DNA from 3 places in the Musicola paradisiaca NCPPB 2511 genome. Region 3 is predicted to be linked to each of the others. Evidence: predicted binding sites of a transcription regulator. Region 3 holds the regulator's gene; each other region holds the start of a gene.

Region 1 (10,755 bases), 1.5 Mb from region 3:
AACCGCCAGCAACCTTGCGGCAACTGCGATATCTGTCTGGATCCGCCCAAGCGTTACGATGGCCTGGTGGATGCGCAAAAAGCGCTGTCATGCGTGTACCGCGCGGGGCAACGGTTCGGCATGGGATATATCGCCGAAGTGCTGCGTGGCGCCAATAATCAGCGTATCCGGGAGTTTGGTCACGATAAATTGCCGGTTTACGGTATCGGTAAAGACAAAACGCAGGAGCAGTGGATCAGCATTTTGCGCCAGCTGATCCACCTGGGGTTGCTGACTCAGAATATCATCCAGCACTCCGCCCTGCAGTTGACGGAGTCGGCCCGGCCGGTGCTGCGTGGTGAAGTGCCGCTGCAATTGGCGGTGCCGCGTACCATCAACCTCAAGCCGCGCGCCAGCCAGAAATCCTACGGCGGGAACTACGACCGTAAGCTGTTCGCCAAGCTGCGTAAGCTGCGCAAGTCGATCGCCGACGAAGACAATATTCCGCCTTATGTCGTGTTCAGCGACGCCACGCTGCTGGAGATGGCGGAGGTGATGCCGGTGACACCGGGTGAATTGTTGAATATCAACGGGGTGGGGCAGCGTAAGCTGGAGCGTTTTGGCGTACCCTTTATGACACTGATTCGCGAACATCTCGATAACGACGAATAATGCCAGGTGGCACGCTTGACTGGCTTGCGGCGGGTGGGTGTTTGGTTGCGAATCGTTCGATTTGCTGCTGTTGAAAAGGAATGAAACCATGTTGATGCTGTTTTTGACCGTTGCGCTGGTACACCTGATTGCGTTGATGAGTCCAGGGCCGGATTTCTTTTTTGTTTCCCAAACTGCGATTAGCCGCTCCCGCGGCGAAGCCTTGATGGGGGTGCTGGGCATCACGCTGGGCGTGGTGGTGTGGGCGGCGATTGCGTTGATGGGCCTGCATTTGTTGCTGGAACAGATGACCTGGCTGCACCGTATCGTGACTGTTGGCGGCGGCCTGTACCTGTGCTGGATGGGATGGCAGATGCTGAGCTCCGCTCGTCGTCATAACCCGCATCAGGATGACGAACCGGAGGTTGCCTTGCCGCAGCAGGGGAAAGCCTTTATACGCGGGCTGATAACCAACCTTTCCAATCCTAAAGCGCTGATTTATTTCGGTAGCGTGTTCTCTTTGTTCGTCGGGGATGAGGTGGGCGCCGGCGCTCGCTGGGGGCTGTTCGCGCTGATTTCGTTGGAAACCTTGCTGTGGTTTTCGCTGGTGGCGGTTGTTTTTGCACTGCCGGTGATGCGGCGGGGCTATCGCCGGTTGGCGAAGTGGGTGGACGGCGTGGCTGGCGTACTGTTCGCCGGATTTGGCATACACCTGATTATTTCACGCTAACGGTTTGCAACCGCCAGCGTGGCGCTTTATCTGGATTAAACAGAACAACGCCGGGGTATGCATCCTCGGCGTTGTTCCGTGTGTCGGCGGTTAAGCGCAGGCTTCACCCGAACCGATGTCCCGTTGACCGGCGGCCGACCAAATCAGGCGGCGGCCTAGGCTTTGCGAGCAGTGGCCAGCAGCGCGCCGACCAGCATAAACAGCGAACCGAAGGTGCGGTTGAGTTGTTTCATTTGCCGCGGGCCCTTCAGCCACGACGAAATGCGCCGGGCCAGCGTGGCATAACCCACCATCACGATGACGTCCACCGCGATGGTGGTGACGCCCAGTATCAGATACTGCGCCGCCTGCGGCTGGTGCGGGATGATGAACTGCGGAAACAGCGCCGCCAGAAACACGATGCTTTTCGGGTTGGTGAGATTCACCAGAATGGCACGCCGGAACAGCCGCCGGCGGGGCATGCTGCTGGCGAGGGCCTGCAAGTCCAGCGAACCGGCGCTGCGCCATTGCTGGATGCCGAGCCAGATCAGGTAGGCCGCGCCGACCCATTTCAGAATGTCGAATGCCAGCAACGACTGCGACAGCAATGCGCCGAGTCCAACGCCCACCAGCACGATATGTATACCGAGGCCGACCTGCAATCCGGCAATGGACGCCATCGCGCCGCGATAGCCGTGGCTGATGCTGGTGCTCATGGTATTGATGGCCCCTGAGCCGGGTGAAAGGCTGAGGATCAGCGTGGTGATAAGGTAGGTTAGCCACCAGTCTTGGGTCATGCGGATGCTCCCTGATTAAGGTTTTTTATGCCACAATACGCCAATGCCGATCTTTGTGCCATAGCTCACAAAAACACACCGAAACCGTCATGCCGGGCTATGCATGGACGTCTGCGGATACCGCCTGAGACAGGGAGAACGTAATGAGTTCGTATCTGGAGTGTCTGCTGACCAGAGAGGCGCAGTTCGCTGCCTTCGTGACCGGGCCTTTGCTGGATTTTTGGCGGCGGCGTGAAGAGGGCGAATTTGCCGGAGTTGACGGCGTTCCTATTCGGTTTGTGCGGTTCTGCGCCCCATGGCATCAGCGTCTGGTGGTGATTTTTTCTGGCCGAACCGACAGCTATGTGAAATACGCGGAAGTGGCGTATGACCTATTCCAGTGCGGCTATGACGTGATGATGATGGATCACCGCGGGCAAGGCCGCTCCGGCCGGTTGCTGAAAGACTCCCATCGCGGCCATGTCCGGCGGTTTGACGATTACGTGGATGATGTGGCGACTTTTATGTGCCAGCAGGTGGAGACGAAGGCGTATCAGCGTTGTTTTGCGCTGGCGCATTCGATGGGCGGCGCCATCCTGTCTTTGTTTCTGGCGCGTCAGCCGCAGGTTTTCGCCGCGGCGGCGCTGTGTTCGCCGATGTGCGGCATTCTGCTGCCGATGCCCCACTGGCTGGCATGGCGCATTCTCAATTGGGCCGAACGTCATCCGGTGATGCGTGATTATTACGCCGTCGGCACCCGTCAGTGGCGGCCGTTGCCCTACGTGCTGAATGCGCTGACCCACAGCTATGAGCGTTACCGACGTAATGTCCGGTTTTACGCTGACGATCCGGATTTGCGTATCGGTGGGCCGACCTACCATTGGGTACGGGAAGCGTTGCTGGCGGGCAAGCGTCTGTTGGCGCAGGCCGCAGATATCACCACGCCGTTGCTGTTGCTGCAGGCCGAAGAAGACAAGGTGGTGGATAACCGTAGCCAGGATGCGTTCTGCCGCGCGCTGTCCGAGGCCGGCCATCCCAGCGTGGGCGGCGTACCGCGCGTGATTCAAGGCGCCCGTCACGACATCCTGTTTGAAACGGATGCGATGCGGGCCGAAGCATTAGGTCTGATTTTGACGCATTTTAGCCAATTTCATTAATACATCACTGGACGGGCCCGACCGTTCAGCACCAGCGGAGGTTGAATCTCACATATGTACCCGATAGTTGCATCCGATCTGGATGGCACGCTGCTCTCTCCCGATCACACTCTGTCGCCCTTTGCCAAAGAAACCCTGCGGTTGATGACGGAACGCGGGATCCATTTTGTGTTCGCCACCGGCCGCCATCACATGGATGTTGCACAAATCCGCGATAATTTGGCGATCACCGCCTTCATGATCACCTCCAACGGCGCCCGGGTGCATAACACCGAAGGCGAGCTGGTGTTCAGCCATAATCTTGATCGCGATATCGCGCAGGATCTGTACGCCATGGTGTATCACCACCCGGATATCCTGACCCACGTCTATCGCGACGACGAATGGTTCCTGTGCCGTTCTCGGCCGGAAGAGGAGCGATTTTTTACCGAATCGGTGTTTCGCTACACGCTGTTCGATCCGGATACGCTGGGGACGGATGGCGTCGGCAAGGTGTTCTTTACCTGCGAAGATCACGACAAGCTGCTGCTGCTGGAAGAAGCGCTGAATGCGCGTTGGGGCGACCGGGTGAATGTCAGTTTTTCAACCCTGAGCTGTCTGGAAGTGATGGCCGGCGGTGTGTCCAAAGGGCACGCGCTGGAACAGGTGGCGAAGATACTGGGCCACACCATCAAAGATTGCATCGCTTTCGGCGACGGCATGAACGACTACGAAATGCTATCTATGGCGGGCAAGGGTTGCGTCATGGGCAATGCCCACCAGCGGTTGAAGGACGTTCTGCCGGGAAATGATGTGATTGGCACCAATATCGACGATGCCGTGCCGCGCTATCTGCGTAAACTCTATCTGGCGTAACGTTATCCCTTCGGGGCGTGTCGTCGCGTTGCCGATGCATGAAAAAAGGGGAGGCGCCTGAAAAGGGCCTCCCCTGGTTGTTATCCCTTGTTGGGGACATGGCGTTACATCGCCGTCATCACGCGGTGCGTTCCGCCAACGCTTCCTTGTGTTTCTTCTCGTTGATCATGGTCAGGAACAGCAGGACCACCGCCATCGCGCTGCCGGCGATCATGACCATAAAGCCGCCGTTCCAGCCGAAGAAGTCGACGGTGTAGCCCACGATGGCGCTGGCCGCCACCGAGCCGCCCAGATAGCCAAACAACCCGGTGAAACCCGCTGCCGTACCGGCTGCTTTCTTGGGGGCGAGCTCCAGCGCGTGCAGACCAATCAGCATAACCGGGCCGTAGATCAGGAAGCCGATGACAATCATACAGGCCATATCTACTGTGGGGTTGCCCGCCGGGTTCAGCCAATAAATGACGGTGGCGATAGTCACCAGCGTCATGAAGAATACGCCGGTGGCGCCGCGGTTGCCCTTGAACACTTTGTCGGACATCCAGCCGCACAGTAATGTGCCTGGAATACCGGCGTATTCGTACAGGAAGTAAGCCCAGGACGATTTATCCAGTGCGAAATGCTTCACTTCTCTCAGGTAAGTCGGCGACCAATCCAGAATGCCGTAGCGCAGCAGGTACACGAACACGTTGGCGACGGCGATATACCACAGCAATTTGTTCGGGAAGATGTACTGCATGAAGATTTCTTTAGCGGTCAGCTCCTGCTCGTCTTTCTCGGTGTAATCCGCCGGGTAATCGTTTTTGTACTCTTCGATCGGCGGCAAGCCACAGGACTGCGGGGTATCGCGCATCAAGGCGAAGGCGAACAGCGCAACCAGAATCGCGCCGAATGCAGGCATATAGAGCGCGGCTTTCCAATCGTTGAACCAGGCCATCCCCAACAGGAACAGCAGCGGAGGAATACCGCCGCCGACGTTATGGGCGCAGTTCCAGATGGAGACGATACCGCCGCGTTCTTTCTGCGACCACCAGTGCACCATGGTGCGTCCGCACGGCGGCCACCCCATCCCCTGGAACCAACCACAGACAAACAGTAGCGCGAACATGATCATGATGCTGGAGGTTGCCCACGGCACAAAGCCCATCAGCAACATAACGACCGCAGCCAGGATCAGGCCAGCTGGCAGAAAGATGCGCGGATTCGAACGGTCGGACACCGCGCCCATTATGAATTTGGAGAATCCGTAGGCGATAGATATTCCGGACAGTGCGAAGCCCAGATCGCCACGGGAAAAACCCTGTTCAATCAGGTAGGGCATGGCCAGCGCGAAGTTCTTTCTGACCAGGTAATACGCCGCGTAACCAAAGAAGATCCCCAGGAAAATTTGCCAGCGCAGGCGACGATAGAGCGGATCGACCTGGTGCTCGGCGACACGCGGACGGTGCGTCGCTGGCTTGAAAATACTCAACATAAACAGCTCCCGATGTAGGTATTGGATTGATTTTTTCTATAACGCGCACAAGAGTATCGAGTTGGTACGCGGATCGGTGTGAGTCATCGCGCAATTGTTACACTTTTATGACTCGTGGCCGTATTTTGTGTGTTATTTAACACAAATGAAATATGTATATGTCGCTTTATTGTGATTAATGTCTCAAATTGGTGCGCTTGCTGGCTTTTTTCTTTCGTTTTTTGCTCGTATTTGCTCTTTATCAATCATTTTTATGAGTGTTTATGTCCAAATAGGTACTGGATAGATCCAGACTGAGGTACGGCAGACATGGCAAATACTGATTTGCGGCGAGAAACGGATGTGATCATCATCGGTGGCGGCGCCACCGGTGCAGGCACGGCACGTGACTGTGCGCTGCGTGGCCTGCGCTGTCTGTTGCTGGAGCGACATGACATTGCGACCGGCGCCACCGGGCGCAACCACGGGTTATTGCACAGCGGCGCCCGTTATGCGGTGACGGATGCGGAATCCGCACGGGAATGCATCGAAGAAAACCAGATTCTACGGCGTATCGCCCGCCACTGTATTGAACCTACCGACGGCCTGTTCCTGACGCTGCCGGAAGACGATCTTCACTACCAGTCCACCTTTATCGATGCCTGCCGTCAGGCGGGGATCAATGCTCAGGCTATCGATCCGCAAGAAGCGCTGTTGCTGGAGCCCGCCGCCAACCCGACCATGATCGGCGCGGTTCGGGTACCGGACGGCACGGTGGATCCGTTCCGCCTGACCGCCGCCAACATGATCGATGCCTGCGAACATGGCGCGGAAGTGTTGACCTACCATGAAGTTACCGGGCTGATTCGTCAGGGCGATCGGGTAATTGGCGTGCGCGTTTTCGACCATAAGCGTGGTCTTGCCGGCGAGATTTATGCGCAGGTCGTCGTCAACGCCGCCGGTATCTGGGGGCAGCGCATTGCCGAATATGCCGACCTGCGTGTGCGGATGTTTCCGGCCAAAGGTGCGTTGCTGATTCTTGGCCATCGTATCAATAACCGGGTGATTAACCGCTGTCGCAAGCCGGCGGACGCCGATATTCTGGTGCCGGGCGATACCATCTCGCTGATTGGTACGACATCGACCCGCATTGATTACGACCAAATCGACAACATGACGGTGACGCCGCAGGAAGTGGCGACCCTGATCCGAGAAGGCAGCATGTTGGCGCCGCAGCTGGCCCATACCCGTATTCTGCGTGCTTACGCCGGCGTGCGTCCGTTGGTGGCGAGCGACAGCGATCCCTCCGGTCGTAGCGTCAGCCGCGGTATCGTCTTGCTGGATCACGCCGAGCGCGACGGGCTGGAGGGCTTTGTCACCATCACCGGCGGCAAGCTGATGACCTATCGATTGATGGCGGAGTGGGTCACGGACAAGGTGTGCGAAAAACTGGGACATGCGGTGGCCGGCACTACCGCATCGCGGCCATTGCCGGGATCGGAAACTCGTGCGGCAGATGCGCCGGCGATCGCATCCGATCTGCCCGCGCCGCTACGCGGTTCCATTCTTTACCGACATGGGCAACGTGCGATTCCATTGATTGCCGGGCCGCTGGCGGATAGCAGCCTGGTGTGCGAGTGCGAAGCGGTCACGGCCGGCGAAGTGCGTTATGCGGTCGATTCGTTGCAGGTCAACAACCTGACTGACTTGCGTCGCCGCACCCGCGTTGGGATGGGCACCTGTCAGGGTGAGCTGTGCGCTTGCCGCGCCGCCGGTCTGCTGTACCGTCTGGGGCAATCCACGCCGCAGCAATCCGTGGGGCAGCTAAGCCGTTTTCTTAATGAACGCTGGAAAGGCATGCGGCCGGTTGCCTGGGGGCATACCCTGCGGGAAAGCGAATTCACCAGTTGGATCTATCAAGGGCTGTGCGGTTTAACCGGCAGCGACATCCCGGCCGTGCAGAAAGAGGAAAACGACCATGCGTTATGACGTGATCATCATCGGCGGTGGTCTGGCGGGATTGACCTGCGGCATTCGTTTGCAGGAGCAGGGGAAACGATGCGCGCTGGTTAGCGTAGGCCAGAGCGCGCTGCATTTCGCGTCCGGCGCGCTGGATTTGCTGGCGGCATTGCCCGACGGCACACCGGTTGGGGAACCGCTGGCGGCACTGGCGCCATTAACGGTTCAGGCGCCGAACCATCCTTATTCGTTGCTGGGCGCTGAGCAGATCGCGCTATTGGCGCCACAAGCACAGGTTTTGCTGGAACGTTGCGGGCTGGCGCTGCGTGGCGACAGCGAACGCAATCACCAGCGGCTGACGTTGTTGGGCAAATGGCAACCCTGCTGGCTTAGCCCGATGGATGGCGTGATGCGCGGGCTGCCGGGAACATCGGCATGGCAACGCCCGTTGGTGGCCGGTATCGAGGGTTTTCTGGATTTTCAGGCGCCATTACTGTCCGGTGCTCTGTGCGCGCAAGGGATTGATGCGCAATGTGAAGATCTCCGCTTGCCGATGCTCGACAAACTGCGCCAGAACCCCAGTGAGTTCCGTTCGCTGTCTATTGCCCGGGTGCTGGAGACCCATGCCGGCATCGAGTTGCTGGCGGAGGAGTTGAGCCGTCTGATCAGCGATCGCGATAGCGTTATTCTGCCTGCTTGTCTGGGGATGCAACCGTCATCGGTAGCGCGGTTGAATTCTGCGCTGGGCAAACCGGTAGGATTGCTGGCGACGTTGCCGCCCTCGTTGCCGGGCATGCGTTTGCATCAGGCGTTGCTCAGCCGTTTTCGCGCCGTCGGCGGCACAGTCATGGCGGGCGACCGTGTGACGGGGGCGTCGTTCCAGGCGCAAGGCATTGAGGTGGCCACCCGGGCTCACGGCGATATCCCGCTGCGGGCGACGAAGGTGGTGTTGGCCAGCGGCAGTTTCTTCAGTAATGGACTGGTTGCCGAACAACAGCGCGTCGTCGAACCGGTATTCGGCCTGGACGTGGATTTTGCGCCGGAACACGAAAACTGGAGCATGGCGGACGTGTTCGCCGCTCAGCCTTATTTGCAATTCGGTGTGAAAGTGGATGAGCACCTGCATCCCATGATTCAGGGAGAAACGCAGCCTCATTTGTATGCCATCGGTTCCGTTTTGCGCGGTTATGACCCGCTTCGACAGGGATGTGGCGGCGGTGTATCCATGCTGACGGCGTTGAGCGTCGCCAATGATGTGCTGAGGGAGAATCCGTGATGAGCCAGACCGACAACAGTTTCGAACAATGCATCAAGTGCACCGTTTGCACCACCGCCTGCCCGGTGGCGCGGGTCAACCCGGATTATCCGGGGCCGAAGCAGGCCGGGCCGGACGGCGAGCGTCTGCGCCGCAAGGATCCGTCATTGTTCGATGAGGCGTTGAAGTTCTGCACCAATTGCAAACGCTGCGAGGTGGCCTGCCCGTCGGATGTGAAGATCGGCGATATCATCCAGCGCGCCAAGGCGAACCATAGCCGGCATAAACCGGGGCTGCGCGATGCCATTCTCAGTCATACCAATCTGATGGGGTCGCTTTCGACGCCGTTCGCGCCGTTGGTGAATGCCGCCACCGGCATGAAGCCGATGCGGATGCTATTGGATAAAGTGCTGAAAATCGACCATCGCCGTGAACTGCCTAAATACTCCTCGGGGACGTTTCGTCAGTGGTATCGCAAGCAGGCGGCGCGTCAGCGCCAGTTCGCCGAACAGGTGGCCTATTTCCACGGGTGTTACGTCAACTACAACCATCCCCAGCTGGGGCGGGATTTGATCCGGGTGTTCAATGCCGCCGGGGTCGGGGTGCAGTTGCTGACCAAAGAGAAATGCTGCGGCGTGGCGTTGATCGCCAACCGTTTTCTGGATAAAGCGCGCAAGCAGGCACACTTCAATCTGGCCTCGCTGGACGAAGCCATCAACACCCGCGGATTGCCGGTGATCGCAACCTCATCCAGTTGCACCTTTACCTTGCGGGATGAATACCCGCATCTGCTGGGCATTGATAATCAGCAGGTACGCGACGGCATTGAATTGGCGACCCGTCATCTCTACCGGTTACTGGAGCAGGGGAAAACGCTGCCATTACGACCGCTGCCCATGAAGGTGGTTTACCACACGCCCTGCCATCTGGAGCGCATGGGGTGGACGGCCTATACGCTGGATTTGCTGCGGCGTATTCCAGGGTTGGAATTGCAGGTGCTGGATTCCCAGTGCTGCGGCATTGCGGGCACCTACGGCTTCAAGAAAGAGAATTATGACGCTGCGCAGAATATCGGCGCGCCGTTGTTTCGACAGATTGAAGAGAGCGGCGCGGATCTGGTGATTACCGACTGCGAAACCTGCAAGTGGCAGATTGAAATGTCGACCAGCAAAGTGTGCGAGCATCCTTTCAGCCTGCTGGCTAAAGCATTGCCGCCGGAGTAAGCGACACCTGCGCCGCGCTATCCGGCGCTTTTCCCTCGGGATGGCGCGGCGGTACCCCCGATTCTCTGCGGCAATGTTGCCCGACGTTTTCCCTAACTCCGCGAATAACCGGGCGGTGATAAAATTATCTCCCTGTTTATCATGGGGTTAAGTGCTAACTGATTGATTCTCAATAAATCATTTTGCAACAATGGCCCAGCCGTTTTATCGCCGCATGTTTCTTTCGATTGCGCAAAAGAAAACGCTTTACAGGTGCGAATGATAATGATTATTATTGTCATGCGTTCCGGGAAAGCCCAATGACCTCGTATTATTCGACTCGTCGCGGTTTTGCTGTGAAGGCACGACATTGCTCACATTGCTTCCAGTATTACTTAGCCAGCTCGGGTGCTGGCTTTTTTTTATCTTTTATTTTGTGGAAACTGGTTTCCCTATAATGCCATTTTGTTTCCTTAATGGCGTAGGGACCGGCAGAGTAATACAGGGTGGCGGCCTGCCATGGTGCTGCATCTTCTTCGTGTTTTTTGAACAGAGCGGTGAGTTTTTTCGCCTTTCTTATTTGTCCGCTGCCGCTAGACTAAAAAAACATTTAGAGGAGCAAGTTATGATCTATTTACGTCAGGCCAATGATCGCGGGCATGCCAATCATGGTTGGCTGGATAGCTGGCACACGTTCTCGTTTGCCGACTATTACGATCCTGATTTTATGGGTTTTTCCGCGCTGAGGGTCATCAACGAAGA
Region 2 (10,755 bases), 1.1 Mb from region 3:
CATCGCGCGTCGAGCAAGGCGTCGGCCTGGTGGAAAATGCTGGCGTCACTATGCGCGACATGCTCGCGGCAGTGACATCGGTTAAAGACATTATGGAAGAGATCGTCGCGGCGTCCGACGAACAATCCCGCGGCATCAGCCAGGTTACGCAAGCGGTTCACGAAATGGACGGCGTGACCCAGCAGAACGCCGCGCTCGTACAGGAAGCCACTGCCGCCGCCGCCTCGCTGGAAGATCAGGCCGGGCAGTTGACCCGGTTAGTGCAGGTTTTCCGGCTATCATGAGGGAAAGCCGCCGCGCCGGTATTCGCGCGGCGGCTCACCACCATCGCCCGACGGCATCAACCATCACCACCTCCCGAGGAGGTGGTTTGACGCTGACAATAAAAAAGCATGACTTACGCCATGCTTTTTTAATTATTGAGACTGCGTCTACAATTTGAGAGCGTTATTCCTCATCATCCCGCAACGGAACGATCAGCATATCAACATGTACGGTGTTGATGAGCTGGCGGGCGGAAGACATCAGCTTGCTCCAGAAATCCTGATGATGGCCGCACAGAACCAAATCGACGCCATACTTGCGGATCGCGTCTACCAGAACCTGCCCCAAATCACCGCTGCCACTCAGCGTTTCCGCTATCGGATAGCCGGCATTGTCGGAAAGCTCTTTCAGGGCATTATGCGTTTCCTCGGAAATACGTTGCTGCATATCGCCCAAATTGACATCGATCAGCCCGGTATAAAGATCCGAATAATTCACATCCACGTGAATTAAAGAGATTTTTGCATCATATGGCCGTGCCAGGGAGACCGCCTTCTCAACCAACACCTTACTTTCCGGCGACAGATCAACCGCAATAAGGATGTGTTTGTAAGCCATAGTTAAGCTCCTTCTGTAACGACTAACTGGTAGGGTCAGCAGATATTCATATTGCCAATCTGACACCGAATGGTGGAATTATCATAACACCCATAAAATTCAGGGTTATGTTCAGCAGATCACAACGCCGCACATATTCGCGATTGGCCCGGAAGGCGTCGGTATCCGCCGTCAACAACCTTAAGCTACCGTCATACTGCGCCGATAAAAACATTATCGACACGGATTCTCCGCCTGAAGACCGCACTCCCGCAATCACTCGATGAAACAGTCATTGCCGGATGCGAGTCTTATTAGTGTAGTTGAAAAATACGGGACGCCAGTTCGGCAATGCGGCATAAGGACGTCCCCGGCTTCAGGCAACGAGTTCTGCACGAACCTTGATGATTGAATGGAAAAAAGGCGCGTGGCTCTTCTACAATGAAGATTGGGGCGCTTCCCTGCCGTTACCGGCAGAACGCTTCAGGAAAAGGGAAGATACAGGTAAGAGAATAAGGCATGCGTCCTCGCCCTTCGTGAGGCGACAGCCGGATAACATCGCGTAAACAACGTGTGGCATAAATATCCACAGGCATATTGTCGACGGGATCCGACACATCCATGTGCCTAATGGATAAAAACCGGGAGGGGAGCATGATGATTAATACATTTGCGCTTTTCTGGGCCTTATGTGTCGTCTGTGTCATCAACATGGCGCGATATTACTCTTCGTTGCGCGTACTGCTCACGGTGCTGCGAGACTGTGACCCACTGCTGTACCAGTATGTCGATGGTGGTGGCTTCTTTACCTCTCACGGTCAACCCAGCAAACAGCTTCGACTGGTGCGGTACATCTACACACAACGTTACCTTGACCATCACGACCCGGAATTCATCCGCCGTTGCGAACGGGTGCGCGGTCAGTTCATTCTGACCTCAGCCCTTTGCGGGTTGATTGTTATCAGTCTCATCGCTATGGCGATCTGGCACTGATGACACGGCTTCGACGTCAGAATTCAGGCGTGATTCCCTTCATTAGCCTTCTATCGTAGATAACTGTAAAAACGCCAAAGGCGACCGCAAGGTCGCCTTTTCTTCTTTGTTCGCTACAGCACGACCTACGTCAGATTAGCTTCAGGGCTATCCAGTACAGTACCCCGGAAAGCACCATGGAAACCGGCAGCGTGAATACCCACGCCAGCAGAATGCTTTTTACGGTTTTCCCTTGCACGCCACCGCCATCAACAATCATGGTGCCGGCTACCGCAGAGGAGAGTACGTGCGTTGTGGATACCGGCATGCCGGTATAGCTGGCAATACCGATGGACAATGCCGCCGTTACCTGCGCGGCACCGCCCTGCGCATAGGTCATGCCTTTCTTGCCGATCTTCTCGCCGATGGTGATGGCGACACGTTTCCAGCCCACCATCGTGCCCAGCGACAGAGCCAGCGCCACAGCCACGATAATCCATAATGGCGCGTATTCCACCGTATTGAGTAAATCGTCGCGCAGGTTTTTCAGCAGACGTTTGTCGTCCGTGTTGGTTTCCGGCAGTTTGGCGATTTTATCAACGCTGTCAGAGATGCACATCAACAGTCGACGGGAGCGCGCACGGTCGTCGCCGGAAAGATCGTCATAGCTTTTGATGCCGCCCAGCAGGCCCATTGTGCGTTCAATGGCAACCATGACGCGAGCACTATCGCAATGGAAATCCGGCGTGCCGACAACCGGCGCCGCGCCGGCTACCGTTGCCGTTCCCGGCGCTGCGGGCACAGACAAGTCGATAACATGCGATAACGCCGACGCATGCGCCTGATAATACTCTTGCAGGTTGATCACGGCATCGCGGGTACGGCTGATGTCATAGCCGGAAGCACTCATATTCAGGGCAAACCCAGCCGGCGCCACGCCAATCAACACCAGCATGATAAGGCCGATACCTTTCTGACCATCATTCGCGCCGTGGGAAAAACTGACCCCCACCGCCGACAGGATAAGCCCGGTACGTGTCCAGAACGGCGGTTTACGCTTGCCGTCTTGCTTCTCACGCTCTTCCGGCGTCAGGTGAATACGCTGACGCTTCCTGGTATTGCTCCAGTAACGGCGCAACACAAACACCATCAATCCGGCCAGGATCATCCCGACAATCGGTGAAATAATCAGCGACAGGAAAATGCTCACCATTTTGGGAATATTGAGCGCATCCACCACTGAGGTGTGGTTAACCAGCGCGTTGGTCAGACCGATGCCGATAATGGCGCCGATCAACGTGTGGGAACTGGATGCCGGTAGCCCGCAATACCAGGTACCGAGATTCCAGAGGATCGCCGCCAGCAGCATGGAAAACACCATCGCCAGTCCATGTGCGGAGCTGACATTCAGCAGCAGATCGGTGGGGAGCAGATGGACGATGGCGTAAGCAACGCTTAACCCACCCAGCAATACGCCCAGAAAATTAAACAGCCCCGCCATGACAACCGCCAATTGAGCACGCATAGCTCGGGTATAAATGACGGTCGCTACCGCGTTGGCGGTGTCGTGGAAACCATTAATCGCTTCGTAGAACAGCACGAACAGCAAGGCAAGGATCAACATCAGGCCGGTGTGGAAATCAAGTCCGGCAAATAAATGTAGCATAAGTGTTAGGCCAGTTAGTGGTCATGAACGCGGCGCATTATCCGCGACAAGCGGGGGTCTGGAAAAGCAAAATATGACATTATTTTGACTTAATTTACGTCATTTTCGCGAACGTCTTTTCGTTACTTAATGAAAATCAACGCATTATTCTTTATTACCAAATTCTGCATTTTGTAACCACCCGCCGATGCCTGCGCCATAACGCGGCGTCGCCCGCTTCCCGGCGCGTTTGGCCGCGCATAATGCCGCAACAGCGCCTATAATGGCCGGCCGCCGACCGCGGGGTTCGGCCAAAAATCAACCAACGGGAGAAGTGAAGTGGAACAGTTCGACGTCGTCGTCATCGGCGCGGGCGCAGCCGGGCTTTTCTGTGCGGCGCAAGCGGGCCAGCGCGGTTTGCGGGTACTGCTGGTCGACAACGGTAAAAACCGGGCCGCAAAATCCTGATGTCCGGCGGCGGGCGCTGCAACTTCACCAACCTCCATACGGAACCCGCCGCCTATCTGTCGCAGAATCCGCATTTCTGCAAATCCGCGTTGGCGCGTTACACCCAGTGGGATTTTATCGATCTGGTGAATCGGCACGGTATCGCTTACCACGAAAAAACCCTCGGTCAGCTGTTTTGCGACGACTACGCGCAGCAAATTGTCGATATGTTGATAAAGGAATGCGAAGTCGGCAAGGTGACGCTGCGCATGCGCAGCGACGTGCTGTCGGTGGAAAAAACCGATCAATTTCTTATCGGGCTGAACGGCGGACAAGTCGCGGCGCCTTCACTGGTTGTCGCCACCGGCGGGCTTTCTATGCCGGGGCTGGGCGCATCGCCATTCGGTTATCAGCTGGCGGCGCAGTTTGGATTGAATGTCCTGCCAACCCGCGCCGCGCTGGTGCCGTTAACCCTGCACAAACCGTTGTTGCAGCAGCTTCAGGCGCTTTCCGGCGTATCCGTACCTACCGTGGCGAGCGCCGAAGACGGCACAATATTCCGTGAAAACCTGCTGTTCACGCATCGCGGGTTGTCTGGCCCGGCCATTTTGCAACTCTCCAGTTACTGGCAACCGGGCGAGTTCATCACGCTTAATCTGTTGCCCGGGCAGGATGTAGCTGCTCTGCTGGACGCGGAACGCCAGGCGCATCCCAACCAGAGCCTGAAAAACACCCTGGCGCAGTGGTTGCCCAAACGGCTGGTGGAAAGCCTGCAAGCACTGGAGCAACTACCGGATATCACATTGAAACAGCTCAACAAACCGCAATTGACGCAGGTGGAAACCACGCTGCAACAGTGGCGGTTCCAACCCAATGGCACCGAGGGCTACCGGACGGCGGAAGTGACGTTGGGCGGCGTGGATACCCGCGAACTGTCGTCAAAAACCATGGAAGTCAACAACGTGCCAGGCCTCTACTTTATTGGTGAAGTGGTGGACGTCACTGGCTGGCTCGGCGGCTACAACTTTCAGTGGGCCTGGAGCTCCGCCTGGGCATGCGCGCAGGCATTGATACCGCCAAGGTAAATATCCACCGGCCCACTGTTCTTAAGCATCCGCATCAGAGGGTTGCACGGCATCCGGGCGATGTTTTCCCGCCTGATATTCCTGCAGCCACCCCGGCACATCCGACGCTTTCATCGGGCGGGCGAACAGATAACCTTGTGCAATACGGCCGCCCAGTTTGCCGATCAACGCGCTTTGTCCTTCGGTTTCCACCCCTTCCGCCACCACCTCCAGTTTCAGGCTGCGGCCAATGCCGACCACCGCTTCAACCAACGCCTGGAGACGCTCTTCGGACTCACACTTGTCGATAAAACTACGGTCGATTTTGACTTCAGTCACCGGCAGGTTCACCAGATTAGAGAGATTGGAAAAACCGGTACCGAAATCATCAATCGAAACACCAATGCCGTTGCCGCGGATACGATGCACCACGGCCAACATATCCGGCGTCAGCGCCATCGCGGCGCTCTCGGTAATCTCGATAGTAAGGCGCTCGCCGGTCAGGGAAAAACTCTGCAGGATTGTGGTGATCGTCTCCGGCAGATCGCGATGAAAACAGAGCGGAGAAAAATTCACCGAGACCACCGGCACCCTCGCCCCGGCCAGATCCCACAACGACAGCTGACGGCACGCCTCGCACAACGCCCAATAGCTCAGGGCTTCGATCTCGCCGATATCTTCCGCCAGCGCAATGAATTTACTGGTCGGGACATTGCCGAAGACGGGGTCGTACCAGCGGGCTAACGCCTCCATACCGTACAACTCGCCACTGTCCAACCGAATCTGGGGCTGATAATAAAGCTCCAGCTCGCCATTATTGATGGCGCGTTTAAGCGCACCGCCCAATAGCAGCCGCTCGCTAGCGGCCACATTCATGTCGGCGCTGAAAAACTGATAACCGCCGCCGGCTTCTTTGGCGCGATACATCGCGACTTTCGCGTTATCCAGCAGCGTCTCGCGGTTACTCCCTCCCTCCAGATAGTGGCTGATCCCCACGCTGGCCGACAGGCTCAACCGGTGCCCGTCCAATTCGACCGGCTGGCTGATGGTTTCACGTAACTGCTCCGTCATCAGCGATGCCCGGTGCGCTGAACAGTCCGGCGCCACGATCACGAAACGATCGCCTTCCGGCCGGCTCAGCCACTCGCCTGCACGCAGAAAAGCCTGCAGACGATGTGTTACCGCCACCAGCACCCTATCGCCGGCGGCATGACCAAAGGCTTCATTGATATCCTTGAACCGATCCAGACCGACGGAAAACAGGGTGACTTCTCTTGTTGGCTGCTGGGAAAGGATGTCATCGAGATAACGTTGCAGATGGTATTGATTGGGCAGGCCGGTCAGCGGGTCGTATTGCACCAGTTGAACCATACGCTGTCGATTCTCTTCCTGCTCTATCGCCAGCGAGCACAGGTGCGTGCAGGCATCAATGATGCGTTCATGAAACAACGTCGGCTGCCGCAGTTCGCGGGAATAGAATGCAACCGTTCCCGCCACGCTGCGGTCGCGCCGCCGTATCGGATAGGACCAACAGGCGCGTAAACCATACGCCAGCGGTATCTGGGAAAACATCGCCCAACTCGCATCATGCTCGATATCGGCGGCCACGACCGGTTCGCCGCGCCAGGCGGCCGTACCGCAACTGCCGACGCCATCGCCGATCGCCATGCCGGAAACCTGCTGATTGTAGGCATCGGGTAATTGCGGAGCCGACCAATGCCGTAGAATGCCGCGATGATCGACAGTCATGATGGACGGTATGACATCCGGCACAATCTCCGATACCTGCTGACAGATGTAATCGCCCAGTTCGGCAAACGACAGGCTACTCACCAGCGCACCAAGAATATCGCGCTCCAGACTGCGGAACTGCTGTTCCTCGGTGATATCGGAGATAACGTTGATCGAATACCCGTAGAATTCGTCGTTTTCGTCGTCGATCAGCGGCGAACTCGCCATTCGCCCAAAAGCCTCCCGGCCATCCCGACAGCGGATCGCCACCTCGGCCTGAACCCTCGACCGCCCCCACATGACAGACATCTTTTTCCCGGCACTATCCTGACTATCCAGGGAATATGACATGATGCCGTCCAACGTGTTGCCGACGATGTCTTCAAGCGCGTAACCGTACAACCTGCTGAACGAATAATTGACTCTGATCACCCGGCAGGCGTTATCCAAAAGCACCACCGGACGTTCGGCATTATCGATCGCCAACATAGTCAGGCGATTTTGCCAACGCGCTTCCACATCCAGGGAAACATCCCAGGCCATCAGCATACGATACGTCCGGCCATTAACCTCGACCTTCGACAGCGGCAGCCGGCCCCAGAACTGGCCGCCGTCTTTGCGCTCGAGCAACCACTCACACTTCGTCTTCGCCCCAGCCGTCGAATCGGCCTGATTACTGCGGATAGCATCCAGGTAGGCCGGACGACAAACCGGTGCCAGCAAAGACACCACGGGACGACCCCGCATTTCCTGACGCTCGTACCCCCAGAGGATTTCCGCAGCGCGATTAAACAGCAATACGCAGCCAGCATCATTAATAAGGACAACGGCGACTATCGACTGTTCCAGCGCTGACAGTAACACCTGCTCACTATCAGGAATCGTTAAGTATTCCATTCTTTCGCCTCCACTCCACTAATAGTGAGATCCTTATTTCACAATAGATTGTGGCTCTTAACGTCTGAAAATCTCTTAAAAACATAAAAAAAAATGAACAATATTGAGCTAAAGACGTTTAATTCGCCATCATTCTGATAAATACATCCACGTCCCGGCCGATTAAATAAGACCTCATTTCTTTGCCTGGATACTTATCACGCTTTTGTCATGATGCTTACCGAATAAGAACAATAGCTAATAATCAGTAATATTTATTTGTGTTTTATAAAAATACCATGTAGGCAAAATCATTTATCGATAATCTGTTCACTGCCGAAATAAGAAAACTCCGCATCCGACATCACCCGCTTATCCCGAGAGCTGGAAATAATGCCGGAATATCTCTCTTATCTCCACCGGAGATTATCGCTGTAAAAACGAACACTACATCACCACCCAATTGACGCCAACACATAAGATAATACCGTTTCTTCTGCTTATTTTGTTTGACGTTTCACATTAACAACATGTTTTCCTTATCATTCTTTTCACTATAAACCAAGGGAAAACAACCTGTGACGCCAGGCAGGGAAAACGACGCTCAATCACGCTCACCGCATTCATACAACTATGGTGGGAAATCTGTCGGGAATACGACGGTGATGAGTGACGATAAGAAAACAGCAAGATCGAACGACCATGAAAAAGGTACTGTTATTCCCCCCAAAGGCACCCTCTATATCAGTGGGATGCAGCCTGGTCAGTACATCGACTTGCCGGATATAACCGATATGACAATCATGATAATCGACAAAAACCCCTATACCAGACGGCGATGAATTCTTGTTTGCAGATATTTATTCATCACACTTAACCGGCCATCGGCACTGCCGCAAAAATAAACCCATAAAACGGGAGTTATCTTTATATTCCAAACAGGATACCCGTAATTATTGCTAAAAAATAATCGTCTTAATTGAACAATAAATTCTTATCGATCGGTATAACCTATAGAAAGGGAATAATTAACGAGAAGCAGTAATAAATCAAATTCCAGCCAAAAATATTTTTAACTCGCGCTAATTGCTGATGCGGAAAAATTTTCAGCTACCTCACTTCCATTACACCCCCTAAACCCATCGTTAAATTAACCATTTCAGACATAAAATTTTCATATCCATTGACAGATTTGCGCCATAAACAAATTAATTCATTGATTTAATTAGATTAAAAAGACTCATCAATCGACTGAAAGTTCTTCGAACAATACAACCGCCTATAGGCAAAAAACCAGCGACGCTGGCATGATGAAACACTGGCGCCGAACAGCTCATCCATCAGAAAACGAAATCTGCAAAAACAACGAGATGCATATCATGTCCCACACTATTCATGGCAAAACGCTGACGCAGTGGAAAACCGATTTCCCGTTGCTGACCGACCTTATCAATAAACAACCGGTGAATTGGTTCAATCCGGCAACGCGCCGTCTGAACGTTGCGTTGCAAGATATTCCGCTAAGCGCCGCGGAGGTGGCCGATGCCAGTCGACGGCTGCACCGTTTTGCGCCTTTTCTCATGCAGGCGTTCCCGGAGCTGGAAGCAAGCCAGGGTATTATCGAATCCGAACTGATGCCGATTCCGGCATTTGCCTATGCGCTCGCCGGGCAATACGGGCTGACGCCGCCTGACGTTTTACTGAAAAAAGACAGTCACCTGCCGGTTTCCGGTTCGGTCAAAGCCCGCGGAGGTATCTACGAGGTACTGTTTCATGCCGAGCGGCTGGCGATGCAACAAGGTTTACTGCGCGAAAGCGACGACTACCGCCGCCTGCTGGACTCCGACTGCCAGCAACTGTTTCGTCGCCACCGGGTCGCGGTTGGCTCAACCGGCAATCTGGGGTTATCAATCGGTATCGCCAGCGCGCGTCTCGGCTTTGACACCACGGTACATATGTCCGCCGATGCCCGGCAGTGGAAAAAGGATCGCCTGCGCGCCCACGGCGTGCGCGTTATGGAATACGCCGGCGACTACGGCCAGGCCGTCGCGCAGGGGCGCCGTGAAGCCGAGAGCGACCCTACCTGCTATTTCGTGGACGATGAAAACTCCACCGCATTGTTCCTCGGCTATGCCGTCGCGGGTGAACGATTGAAAGCCCAGTTTGACGCGCAAGGACGGGTCGTGGACGAGGAGCACCCGTTGTTCGTTTATCTGCCTTGCGGCGTAGGCGGCGCGCCCGGTGGTATCGCGTTCGGCCTGAAGCTGGCATTCGGCGACCATGCGCACTGCATTTTCGCCGAACCCACCGAGTCGCCCTGCATGCTGCTGGGCGTCTACACCGGGCAGCACGACCGGCTGTCGGTACAGGATTTCGGCATCAGCAACCACACCGCGGCGGATGGACTGGCGGTCGGTCGGCCGTCCGGCTTTGTCGGCCGAACCATGCAGCACTTGATCGATGGCTATTACACGCTGACGGATGAAGAGATGTACGCGCTGCTGCATCTGATGGACATCACGCAGGGCATCCGGCTGGAACCCTCGGCGCTAGCCGGCGCGCCGGGATTTGTGCGGCTACTGCAGGAAACTCAAGGATACCGGCAACGATCACCGTTAACGCCGCAGCGCTGTCAGCAGGGAACGCATGTGATTTGGGCGACCGGCGGCGGCATGGTGCCGGTGGAAGAAATGGCGGCGTATCTGGCGGCCGGCGCCGCCTGTTACGGGAAATAATCATGCCTCTGCTGGCCTTCACGCCCCAGGATTATTACCGGCTGCCGCGCTGGATAAACACTCCCGAGCTCAACATGCTGTGGGGTGGGCCGACCTACGATTTCCCGCTGACGGAAGCGCAGATCGCAGCGCATCTGGCCAACCCGCAGTTTGTCCCCTACCTGTTCAAACACCACAGGCAACTTGTTGGTTTTATCGAAATCAGCCGGGTCGAGCCCAGACACTGTCGGCTCTGCCGGGTATTCATCGACCCGGCGCACCGCGGCCGCGGTCTGGCCCGCGTCATGTTGCAGGAAGCGATCCGCCAGGCCGCGCAGCGCTTCGGCGCCCGCGTCATTTCTCTGGCGGTGTTCACCCACAACCACGCCGCACTGCATTGCTACCGCTCGCTGGGTTTTAAAACCTACATGGTCGAACAATCCAC
Region 3 (10,755 bases):
ATCCCCATCACACCATGGCTGAAGAAACCGCCGTTGCTCCACAGATTATGGATGCCGGTGGCCTCGCCGCCGTTACCGATCCCCCAGAAAATGATGCCAATCCCGGCAACGATCATCACGATAATGGTGGCGACCTTAAAGAAAGAGAACCAGAACTCCAGTTCGCCGAACACCTTGACGTGCATCAGGTTGATGCCGCCGATAATCAACACCACGCTCAGCACCCACACCCAATGCGGCACGGCGGGAAACCACACCCCCATGTAAATCCCGAATGCGGTCACATCGGCGATGGCCACGATCAGCATCTCGAAACAGTAAGTCCAGCCGGTGATATAGCCCGCCAGCGGCCCGAGATAATCCCGCGCATAGCGCGAAAAGGCGCTGGCCTGCGGATTATTGACGGACATCTCTCCCAGCGCACGCATGATGATGTAAGCGAACACCCCACCAATCAGATAAGCCAGTAGCACACTGGGCCCGGCCATTTGAATCGCACTGGCGGAGCCATAGAACAAACCGGTACCGATGGCGGAGCCCAATGCGATAAAACGGATGTGTCGCGTGCTAAGGCCAGGCTTGAGTCTGGATTCTTGTTCCATAAAAGAGCAACCCTGTTTTTAAAGACGAAAAAACCACAGGCAGCGGCCTGTGGTGAAAAAACGCGCCATCTGCACGGTTCAGGAATGCGCCGTCACTTCCTGACGGCCGGAGAGCCGATCGTAAATGGCGACGGCCAGCAATACCACCAACGACGGCGGCAACCAGGCCAGGCCCTGCTCGCTCAGCGGCAAACGCTGGGTCCATTCGGGCAGCAACGCGGCCAAAGCGGATGACTTCACACCGTCGATAGCGCCAAACACCAGGCTGACCAACATCACCGGCGATACCACCAACGCGCTGTTATGCCACCAGCGCCGGGTAAAACTCAGCAACACCAGGACGATGCAAGGTGGGTAAATCGCGGTCAGCACCGGGATCGACAACTGGATCAGATGGCTCAATCCCAGATTGGAAACCACCATCGAGAACAGCCCCAGCACAAAGACCAGTGAACGGTAGGATAACGGCAGATATGCCGAGAAGAACTCGGCACAAGCGCAGGTCAGGCCGACAGCAGTCACCATGCAAGCGATGAAAATCAGCAACGCCAAAAAACTGCTGCCCATATTGCCGAACGTATATTGAACATAAGCATGCAGAATCTCGGCGCCGTTTTGCGCTTCCGGCGCCAGTGAACCGCTGAATGTCCCCAGACGGAACAGGCTCAGGTATACCAGCGTCAGCCCAATCCCGGCGATCAACCCGGCCAGGATGGTATAACGGGTCAGCAAACCGGCGTCGCTGATGCCACGGGAACGCGCCGCATTAACGATCACAATGCCGAAGACCAGCGCGCCCAACGTATCCATGGTCAGATAGCCGTTAACAAAACCGCTGGAAAAAGGGACATGCAGGTAAGCGTCCGTTGCCGGAATCTGCGGGCCGGCAGGCCATAATAATGCCGCGATGCCCAGTACCGTCAGCGCAATGATTTTCACCGGCGCCAGGATATGCCCCACCGTATCCAGCAGACGGCCGGGATAGAGTGAAATAAGAATGACGATGGCGAAATAGATCAGGCTGTATATCAGCAACGGCGCGGCGCCCGTTCCCACCAACGGTGCAATCCCCACTTCAAAAGAGACCGTCGCGGTACGCGGCGTGGCAAATAGCGGCCCAACCGCCAGATAGCAAACCGTCGCCAGCAAAACGCCGGCTTTTTTGCCAATCGGGCTGCTGAGTGCGTCGATACCGCCCCCGACTCTCGCCAACGCGATGACGGTCAGAACCGGTAGACCGACTGCGGTAATCAAGAATCCGCATGCAGCGGCCCAAACATGCTCCCCGGCCTGCAACCCAACCATGGGAGGAAAAATGATATTGCCGGCGCCGACGAACAAGGCAAATGTCATGAAGCCCAGCGCGACGATATCTTTAGACGTTAAACGATGACTCATAAAAGTTGTGGCCTGTGAAAACTCGAACAATTAACAATGTTGGCCGCCGCGCGATAGCGACGTCGCCGGGCCCCTTTCGGGTGATGTGCTGGTGTGTAGCGACGAAGCATCCTTCAATGTCTGAACGCGGTGCATAATCAAGAACCGTCGCCGTAAATAAGATGATTTATTATCCAGCGTTAATGGGCGATAAGTAAAACGTTTATAGTAAAAAAAGACAAGACGAGATCCATAAACCAGAAGATAAATCTTGTTTTTAACAAAAATACAGAATTTAGATTTAAAACAATGCAATCATCGCTATACATGATTTGTGCATTTATTAAATAAACAGCGCAATTAAATTGCACAAATAGCCCAATAAAGTGCAATTATTGACCATAATAAAAACTTATTACAATAAAAAACGCCAGCATCTTGTGCTGGCGTTATAACGGGAGCGTATAAAACGGAATTACCAGACGCGCGCGGCGATATCCACCACCAGACGCACCTTCGCCCATTGTTCCTCTTCGCTCAGGGAATTGCCCTCTTCCGTGGAAGCAAAACCGCACTGCGGGCTGAGACACAACTGCCCGATATCCACATACGACGCCGCTTCAGCGATGCGCGCCTCCACCTCTGCCGCACTCTCCAGTGCGCCGGTCTTGGTGGTAATCAGACCCAACACCACCTTCTGGTGCCCCGGACGAATAAAGCGTAATGGTTCGAAACCACCGGCCCGCGCCGTATCGTATTCAAGGAAAAACGCATCAACATTCACTTCACCAAACAGTGTCTCGGCGACCGGCTCATACCCGCCTTCAGAAATCCAGGTTGAACGGAAATTACCGCGACACACATGCAGCCCGACGGTCAGATCTGCGGGCTTACCTTCCAGCGCTTTGTTGAGCACATAAGCATAGGTGCGGCTTAATACCTCAGGATCATCGCCGCGTTCACGGATCTGACGTTTCTGATCCTCCGAGCACAAATAGGCCCACACGGTATCGTCCAACTGCAGATAGCGGCACCCCGCCTCATAAAACGCCTGAATGGCGTCGCGCCAGGTTTGCGCCAGGTCGTCAAAATACTCGGCCAGATCGGGATAAACCCGGCTATCGATAACGTCACGGCCGCCGCGAAAATGCAACACGCTGGGGCTGGGAATGGTCATTTTGGCGACGGCATCGCCCGCAATGCTGTTTAGAAAACGGAAATCCGCCAGCATCGGATGCTGTGGATTAAAACTGATCTTACCGGTGACTTTGATGCCGCGTGCTTTGGTTTGCACGCCGTTAAATTGAATCCCCTGACTGGCTTCATAACGTTCAACGCCGTTGAGGTTATCGAAGAAATCAAAATGCCACCAGGCACGACGGAACTCACCATCCGTCACCACCTGCAACCCGTTGGCTTGCTGTTGTTCTACCACGCGACGGATTTCCCGATCCTCAACCTGACGCAGCGTGTCGGCATCAATTTCGCCGGACTGGAACTGCTGGCGAGCCTGCCGGATAGCGGCCGGACGTAAAAAACTGCCGACGACATCGGCGCGAAACGGGGTGCTTGCTTGGGTCATGTTGTGCTCCTGACTGTCAGCCTTGCCGACTGACCGAGTGATTTCTTTGAGAAACGATTACGTCGATGACAAAATCAGCCATCTGGACGGCTAGAAGTGAATGCATCCTGTCATGAGCATTTCTCACCGACAACAGAATAATTTTCACCTCACATGAAAGAAATTCATTCAATAAGGCTGTGATGACAGCCATCAGGGAGGCAGATATACATCAATGTATTGTTAGATAAGGATAAAACCGTCTCGTTCACGACCGAGGCTGATGCCGTTATAGACAAGACTACAACCCCAATTGCTGACGCGCCTGGCGCCGCACAGCATCAGGCAGCGGCAGATAACCGTCCTGACTGACCAACGCCTGCCCTTCTTCCGACAACACCCGATCCAGAAACGCTGCCGTCAGCGCTTCCAGCTCACGATCCGGTGCCTTATTGACGTAAATGTACAGATAGCGGGTATAGGGATAACGTCCGCTGCGGATCGTTTCCGCAGTCGGCAGCACGTAATCGTCCTTGTCGCTGGCAGCCAGCGGTACCACCCGCACGCCGCTGGCGCGAAAACCGATGCTGGCATAGCCGATGGCGTTTACCGATGTGGCCACCGCCTGTACGACGGATGCCGATCCCGGCAATTCATTGACTTGCGGAAGAAAATCACCGCCGCATAGTGCCTGTTGCTTAAAGAAACCATAGGTACCGGACGCGGAGTTCCGGCCATAGCGTAGCAGCGAACGTTGCCGCCAGACGCCGCCCAGGCCGACGTCCTGCCACCACCGCACCGATTTCCCCGCGCCACAACGGCGGGTGACGGAAAAGATCGCGTCCAATTGCTGCAGATTAAGGCCGGCAACCGGATTGTCCTGATTGACCAACACTACCAATGCATCCATCGCCACCGGCACCGCCAACGGCGCGTAACCGTAATGTTGAACGAAAGCCTCAATCTCGCTGCTTTTCATTGGCCTGCTCATCGGCCCCAGCTGCGCGGCACCCGCCGCCAACGCTGTCGGTGCGGAGGATGACCCTGCCGCCTGGATCTGCAGATTGACGCCGGGGTAATGCTGGCCAAAATCCGCCGCCCAAAACGTCATCAAATTGGCCAGCGTATCCGAACCGGCGCTGGACAAATTGCCCGCCAGCATCTGGCGCGGCTCTGCATGGCAAACCAGGCTGAACAGCAGGCCAATCAAGATGTACAGGCGCGAAGCGGGTGTCATATCGGTATTCCATCGGAAAAAGATAAGCCGCGCCCAAGCAGAGCGCGGCCGGCGTATTTTCAGCCACGAACAGGCGGCGATCAAGCGCAGAAACTCACCCTCAAACCAGCGGTTTAGCCGCATTCTGATTCAGTGCTGAACGAACGATCAACGGATTGGGCAAGGTAAACATGAAACGAGAGCCGACGCCCTCTTCACTGATGATTTCCAGCCGCGAATCATGATGGCTGAGTGCATGCTTCACAATCGCCAGCCCCAACCCGCTGCCGCCGGTCTGGCGCGAACGCGCCTTATCGACTCGATAAAAACGTTCGGTCAAACGGGGAAGGTGCTCCGCGGCAATCCCCGGCCCGTTATCGCTGACCTGAAACTGCGCGCCTTGTGGAGTCTGCTGCCAGCACACTTCGATACGGGTGCCCTTCGGCGTATGGTTAACAGCGTTATACACCAGATTGGACACCGCGCTGCGTAATTGCTCTTCATTGCCGAACACCTGAAGCTGCTCGTTAACGCGAAAGATGATTTCATGCCGATCCTGACTGAGCGTCTGCGCCTCACGCTGCAACACCCGCAACATCATGGGCACGTCGACTTTTTCATTCAGGTCGATATCGGTCGCCGCTTCGATGCGTGACAACGTCAGCAACTGCTTGACCAGCCCGTCCATGCGGCGCGTTTGCTCCTGCATGGTCTGCAACGCCTTGGCCTGCAGCGCGCCGTCCAGCGAATCGTCATTCATCATTTCCAGATAGCCCTGCAACACCGTCAACGGTGTGCGCAGTTCATGGCTAACATTGGCGAAGAAATTGCGACGCGCGCCCTCTAACTGACGCATCTGCGTCACATCACGCACCACCATCAACAGTTGCCCTGCGGAATATGGCATGACACGGAACTCCACATGGCGAGTCTGCTTGATCTGCAACATCAAGGGACGGCTGAAGTCCTGCGATTGCATATACTGGGCAAATTCAGGGAAACGCAACAGGTTAAGCACATTCTGGCCGTTGTCTTCCGGCCAGCGGAAACCCAGCAGATGCTGAGCCAGCTGGTTGCACCAGATAATCACGCCGTCTTCAGTCGTGATTATCACGGCGTCCGGCAACGATTCCGCACCGCTGCGAAAACGTTTGATCAACAACGCCAGTTCGCGACGGCGACGGCGATTGCGCAATTGCATCTGATACAAACCATAAAACAGCGGCTCCCAGCTCCAGCGGCCGGGAGGTGGCGTCATGCTGCGGTCGACCCACAACCAATGGGAAAGGCGTAGCTGATTATAAAAATTCCAGCACAGAGCGCCGAGCGCCGATGCCAGCAGACACCACGGCAGCGCGTCGAACAATAGCCCCAGCAGCACACCGGGCAAACAAAAAAAAGCCAGCTCCAGCGCCAGCTTTTTCCAGGATAAACGTTCCAGCACCTAAAATCGTCTCCGGGCTCACGCCGTCAGTAGCGCGTTGAAAAACGGTATCCGGTTCCACGAACCGTCTGCACCATCTTGTCATGCCCGGTAGTTTCCAGCGCTTTGCGCAGGCGGCGGATATGAACGTCCACAGTGCGATCCTCAACATAAACGTTAGTGCCCCAGACATGATTCAGCAACTGCTCACGGCTGTACACCCGTTCAGGATGAGTCATAAAAAAGTGCAACAGCTTAAATTCGGTCGGCCCCATATCCAGCGCGTACTCTTCGGTAGTCACGCGATGCGAAGACGGATCCAGGCTCAGGCCGCGCATCTCGATCACCTCTTCCACCGCCATCGGCGAAATCCGGCGCATGACCGCCTTAATGCGCGCCACCAGCTCTTTGGGCGAAAACGGCTTGGTAATATAATCGTCGGCCCCCACTTCCAGGCCGCGTACCCGATCCTCTTCCTCGCCGCGAGCGGTCAACATCATGACGGGAATATCGCGGGTCAACGCTTCGCGTTTCATATGCTTGATGAACTGCAAACCGGAACCGCCCGGCAGCATCCAATCCAGCAGCACCAGCTCGGGATACGGTTCCGCCAGCCGGGAAACAGCGACGTCGTAATCCTCGGCTTCCACCGGCTGATAACCGTTTTGCTCCAGCACAAAGCACACCATCTCACGAATGGGCGCTTCATCCTCTACCACCAAAATACGTCTTGCCATTGTCAATCCTGCCGTTAATCATCACGGTTAGCATGCGGTGTGCATTATGCGTCAGTTTTATGACAGATTTATGAAAAGCCGCCCGCACAGCGTTTTCCCCTAAATGGCTCCCTCAACCTACTCCGCCCCCGCCCCACCGTACAAGATTAATTTCGGACACAGCCTAAACCGCATGCTTATAATCGCCGATGATAACAGTGCAGAGCCCTCTTCTTCGCAGGATGTGCTGGCGATTGCCCCAGCCTGGGGCCGTGCCGCGAACGGGGCAGAAACAAACAGACGATATCGGTTGCACGCACCTGCAGGGAATTCCATGCGAATTATTCATACGTCAGACTGGCACCTCGGCCAGTACTTTTATACCCGAAGCCGGGCCCCCGAACATCAGGCATTCCTGAACTGGCTGGTGCAACAAACCGAAGAACACCATGTTGATGCAGTAATAGTCGCAGGCGACGTGTTTGATAACGGCACGCCGCCCAGCTACGCCCGGGAAATGTACAACCGCTTTGTGGTTGACTTGCAACGCACCGGCTGTCAACTGGTGGTGATGGCGGGCAACCACGATTCGGTGGCGACGCTCAACGAATCCCGCTCGTTACTGGCTTGCCTCAACACGCAGGTCGTCGCCGGTTTCGAAGGCGACTATCACCAACAGGTGCTGTTGCTTAAAAACCGTCAGGGCGAGCCCGGTGCGCTGCTGTGCGCAGTACCCTATCTACGCCCACGCGATGTACTATTCAGCCAGGCCGGGCAATCGGCCGGAGAAAAACAGCAGGCGTTGCAGGACGCCATCGCCCGTCATTATCAGCAGTGTTACGACTTGGCCTGTCAGCGGCGGGACGAACTGGCCTGCGCATTGCCGATTGTATTGACCGGCCACCTCACCACCGTCGGCGTGACCACCACCGAGTCCGTGCGCGACATCTATATCGGTACGCTGGATGCGTTTCCCGCCCAGGCGTTTCCTCCGGCGGATTACATCGCCCTCGGGCACATTCACCGCCCGCAGCGGGTGGCGCAAAGTGAGCATATCCGTTACAGCGGCTCACCGATCCCCCTCAGTTTTGACGAGCTGAATCACGAAAAATCCGTCTTTCTGGTGGAGCTCGATAACGACGGGCTACACGACATCGTCGCGCTGGAAACGCCCGTCACCCAACCGATGCAGTTGGTCAAAGGCAACCTGGCGGAAATCGAACGTCGGCTGAATGGGTTTCGCGACTATCAGGGCGAGAAACCGGTGTGGCTGGATATCGAAATCGCCACGCAGGATTACCTCAACGACATCCAACAGCAGATACAGCACATGACGGAAAACCTGCATGTGGAAATCCTGTTGCTGCGCCGCGCCCGGGAACAGCATTTACAGATGTTGATGCAGCAGGAAAAGGAAACGCTGGAAGAACTGCAACCGGTCGAGGTGTTCGAGCGGCGCCTGGCGCTGGAGCCGGAACTGGAGGAGGAACGTCGGCAACGGCTACGGGGCCTGTTCAGTCAGGTACTACAGGAAGTGGAAGAACAGCGTCAGGAGACATCGGCATGAAAATACTCAGTCTGCGCCTGAAAAACCTGAATTCGCTACAGGGCGAATGGAAAATCGATTTCGCCCGCGCGCCTTTCGTCAATAACAGCTTGTTTGCCATCACCGGCCCGACCGGCGCCGGAAAAACCACGTTGCTTGATGCTATCTGTCTGGCGCTGTATCACCAGACACCCCGGCTGAAGGTCAGCCCCAGCCAGAACGAGGTGATGACCCGCCACACGGCGGAATGTCTGGCCGAGGTAGAATTCGAGGTGCAGGGAACCGCCTACCGCGCCTTCTGGAGCCAGCGCCGGGCGCACGACAACCCGGAAGGCAATCTGCAACCGCCCAGAGTCGAGCTGGCACGCTGCGCCGACGGCAAAATCCTCACCGATCGCGTCAACGACAAATTGGCGCTGATCGCCGATATCACCGGGCTTGATTTTGGCCGTTTCACCAAATCCATGATGCTGTCGCAAGGCCAGTTCGCGGCCTTCCTGAATGCAGACGCCAACGAACGTGCCGAGTTATTGGAGGAACTGACCGGTACCGATATCTACGGTCAAATATCCGAACAGGTGTTTGAAAAGCACAAACAGTCGCAGGCCAGGCTGGAAACACTACAGGCGCAGGTCGCAACCATTGAATTGATGAGCGACGAACAGCGCACATCGCTGGAACAACAGTTGGCCGTCTTACAGCAACAGGAAAACGATCTGGCGCTGCAGCGCGATGAAATTCTGGCGCATCAGCGGTGGTACGAGCAGCTCCAGCACTATCAGGAGGCGCTGGCGACTAGCGTACAACAGCGTTCCGCGCTGGATATCGCGCTGATCCAATCCCAACCGCAGATGGATCGTCTGGCGCGTAGCGAACCGGCTGAAAAACTGCGCCCGTTGTACAACGAACGGGAACGCTGCGCCCGCGAGAAAAGCCTGTTGACCCGGCAAATCACCAGCGTCAAACAGCAAATCGGCCAGTATCAAACCGCGCTGAAACTGCTCAAAACGCAGGCGGAAAAAACGCTGTCCGACCAGAAAGCACATGCCGAACACCGGCAACAGCAGGAAGATCTGGTCAACGAACGCATTCTGCCGCTGGATCAACATATTGCTACCCAGCAGGCGCTGCGCGCTCAACGACAACAAACGCTGGATCAGTTAAACGAGCGACAAAAAAACCTGATCGCGTCATTGGATAACCTGCAGCGACAACAGCAGGCAACCCGTCTCCGGCTGGAGGATATCGACGCCTACCGGCAGCAAAACGCCATCCACCAACACTGGGGCAGCCATATTCCGCTCTGGCAGGCCCAATTCCCCCAGCAGCAAAAATGGCAGCAGGATCGGCAAATCCAGCAGGAAAAAGCGAACCAGCAACAGGTGCAGGCCGAATATCTGGAACAACAGCGACAGACGCTGTCGGAACAGCAACAGGCCCAGTCCGACGCCCAGGAGCGCGCCCGGCAGCGTCTCGCCGAACAACAGCAGCATTATGAACAACAGGAAGCCGCGCTGCCGATATCGGATCTACAGCAGCAATTGGCCCGCAACGTCGCCCAACGCCATGATCGGCAGCAACTGGCCACCAGTGCGGCGGTGCTGCAACGCCTGCTCAGTCAACGCACACTGCTGGAAACGCAGCGGTTGGGTTCCCGCCAACAGTTGGAGCAATTGGAAGACGCGCAGGTACGCCAACGGCTGGATTACCAGCGTCAGGCCGAACATCTGCGCGATCTGGAAAAACGTTACGAACTGGAACAACACATCGTCAGCCTGGAGAGTGAGCGCCAACAACTGCAGCTCGGTAAAGAGTGCCCGCTGTGCGGCTCGACTCACCACCCCGCCGTGGAGCGCTATCAGGCGCTGCGCCCTTCCGAAACCCAAATCCGGTTGCAGACGCTGCGTCAGGAGGTGGAAACCCTGCGCGCTACGGTGGTACAGACCGATACCCAGATCAACCTGTTGCAGCATCAGCGCCAACAGCAGCAAAACGCGCTGGATAGCGTGCAGCAGGATTTATCCGCGCTGGAACAGCAGTGTGTCGCGCTGAGTAAACACTTACTTATCGATTTCGATCCGCAGCAACTGGAGCGATTGACGCAATGGCTGACGTCCTGCGAGGAACAGGAACAATCCTTACAAGCGCACATCGCCGACCGGGAACGTCAATCACGGCAAATTCAGGAAAGTAAGGATTTACTGACCTCAGCCAGCCAGTTACTGCAACAGACCGAGCAGCAGCTGGCGCTCAACCAGCAGCAACGGGATGCACTGACGCTGGCCCAGTCGGAACTGCAGCAAACACTGGAGAA

Evidence for each region. Region 3 encodes PhoB, which activates phosphate uptake and scavenging genes when phosphate is short. Its sites were predicted from a motif close to CTGTCATAAAACTGNCNNAT; they were not measured.
Region 1: glpT (glycerol-3-phosphate transporter) is a predicted target of PhoB. The motif match lies at 5,693-5,712, and genes of this name have one in related genera.
Region 2: pitA (inorganic phosphate transporter PitA) is a predicted target of PhoB. The motif match lies at 3,571-3,590, and genes of this name have one in related genera.

What each region holds. Positions count from the first base shown of each region.
Region 1 covers NZ_CM001857.1:274,470-285,224, forward strand. The annotation lists gene recQ (ATP-dependent DNA helicase RecQ) at 1-651, shown strand, start outside; gene rhtC (threonine export protein RhtC) at 740-1,360, shown strand; gene rhtB (homoserine/homoserine lactone efflux protein) at 1,516-2,136, opposite strand; gene pldB (lysophospholipase L2) at 2,280-3,272, shown strand; gene yigL (sugar/pyridoxal phosphate phosphatase YigL) at 3,327-4,127, shown strand; gene glpT (glycerol-3-phosphate transporter) at 4,246-5,598, opposite strand; gene glpA (anaerobic glycerol-3-phosphate dehydrogenase subunit A) at 5,908-7,566, shown strand; gene glpB (glycerol-3-phosphate dehydrogenase subunit GlpB) at 7,556-8,812, shown strand; gene glpC (anaerobic glycerol-3-phosphate dehydrogenase subunit GlpC) at 8,812-10,014, shown strand; gene DPA2511_RS01315 (pirin family protein) at 10,619-10,755, shown strand, end outside.
Region 2 covers NZ_CM001857.1:4,506,981-4,517,735, forward strand. The annotation lists gene DPA2511_RS20190 (methyl-accepting chemotaxis protein) at 1-284, shown strand, start outside; gene uspA (universal stress protein UspA) at 448-882, opposite strand; gene uspB (universal stress protein UspB) at 1,519-1,854, shown strand; gene pitA (inorganic phosphate transporter PitA) at 1,985-3,499, opposite strand; partial or broken gene DPA2511_RS22230 (NAD(P)/FAD-dependent oxidoreductase) at 3,818-5,010, shown strand; gene dosP (oxygen-sensing cyclic-di-GMP phosphodiesterase DosP) at 5,032-7,617, opposite strand; gene DPA2511_RS23615 (hypothetical protein) at 8,262-8,438, shown strand; gene dsdA (D-serine ammonia-lyase) at 8,976-10,331, shown strand; gene DPA2511_RS22235 (GNAT family N-acetyltransferase) at 10,334-10,755, shown strand, end outside.
Region 3 covers NZ_CM001857.1:3,365,403-3,376,157, forward strand. The annotation lists gene proY (proline-specific permease ProY) at 1-602, opposite strand, end outside; gene brnQ (branched-chain amino acid transport system II carrier protein) at 681-2,000, opposite strand; gene DPA2511_RS14975 (cobalamin-independent methionine synthase II family protein) at 2,455-3,561, opposite strand; gene DPA2511_RS14980 (PstS family phosphate ABC transporter substrate-binding protein) at 3,842-4,777, opposite strand; gene phoR (phosphate regulon sensor histidine kinase PhoR) at 4,878-6,200, opposite strand; gene phoB (phosphate response regulator transcription factor PhoB) at 6,227-6,916, opposite strand; gene sbcD (exonuclease subunit SbcD) at 7,230-8,462, shown strand; gene DPA2511_RS15000 (AAA family ATPase) at 8,459-10,755, shown strand, end outside.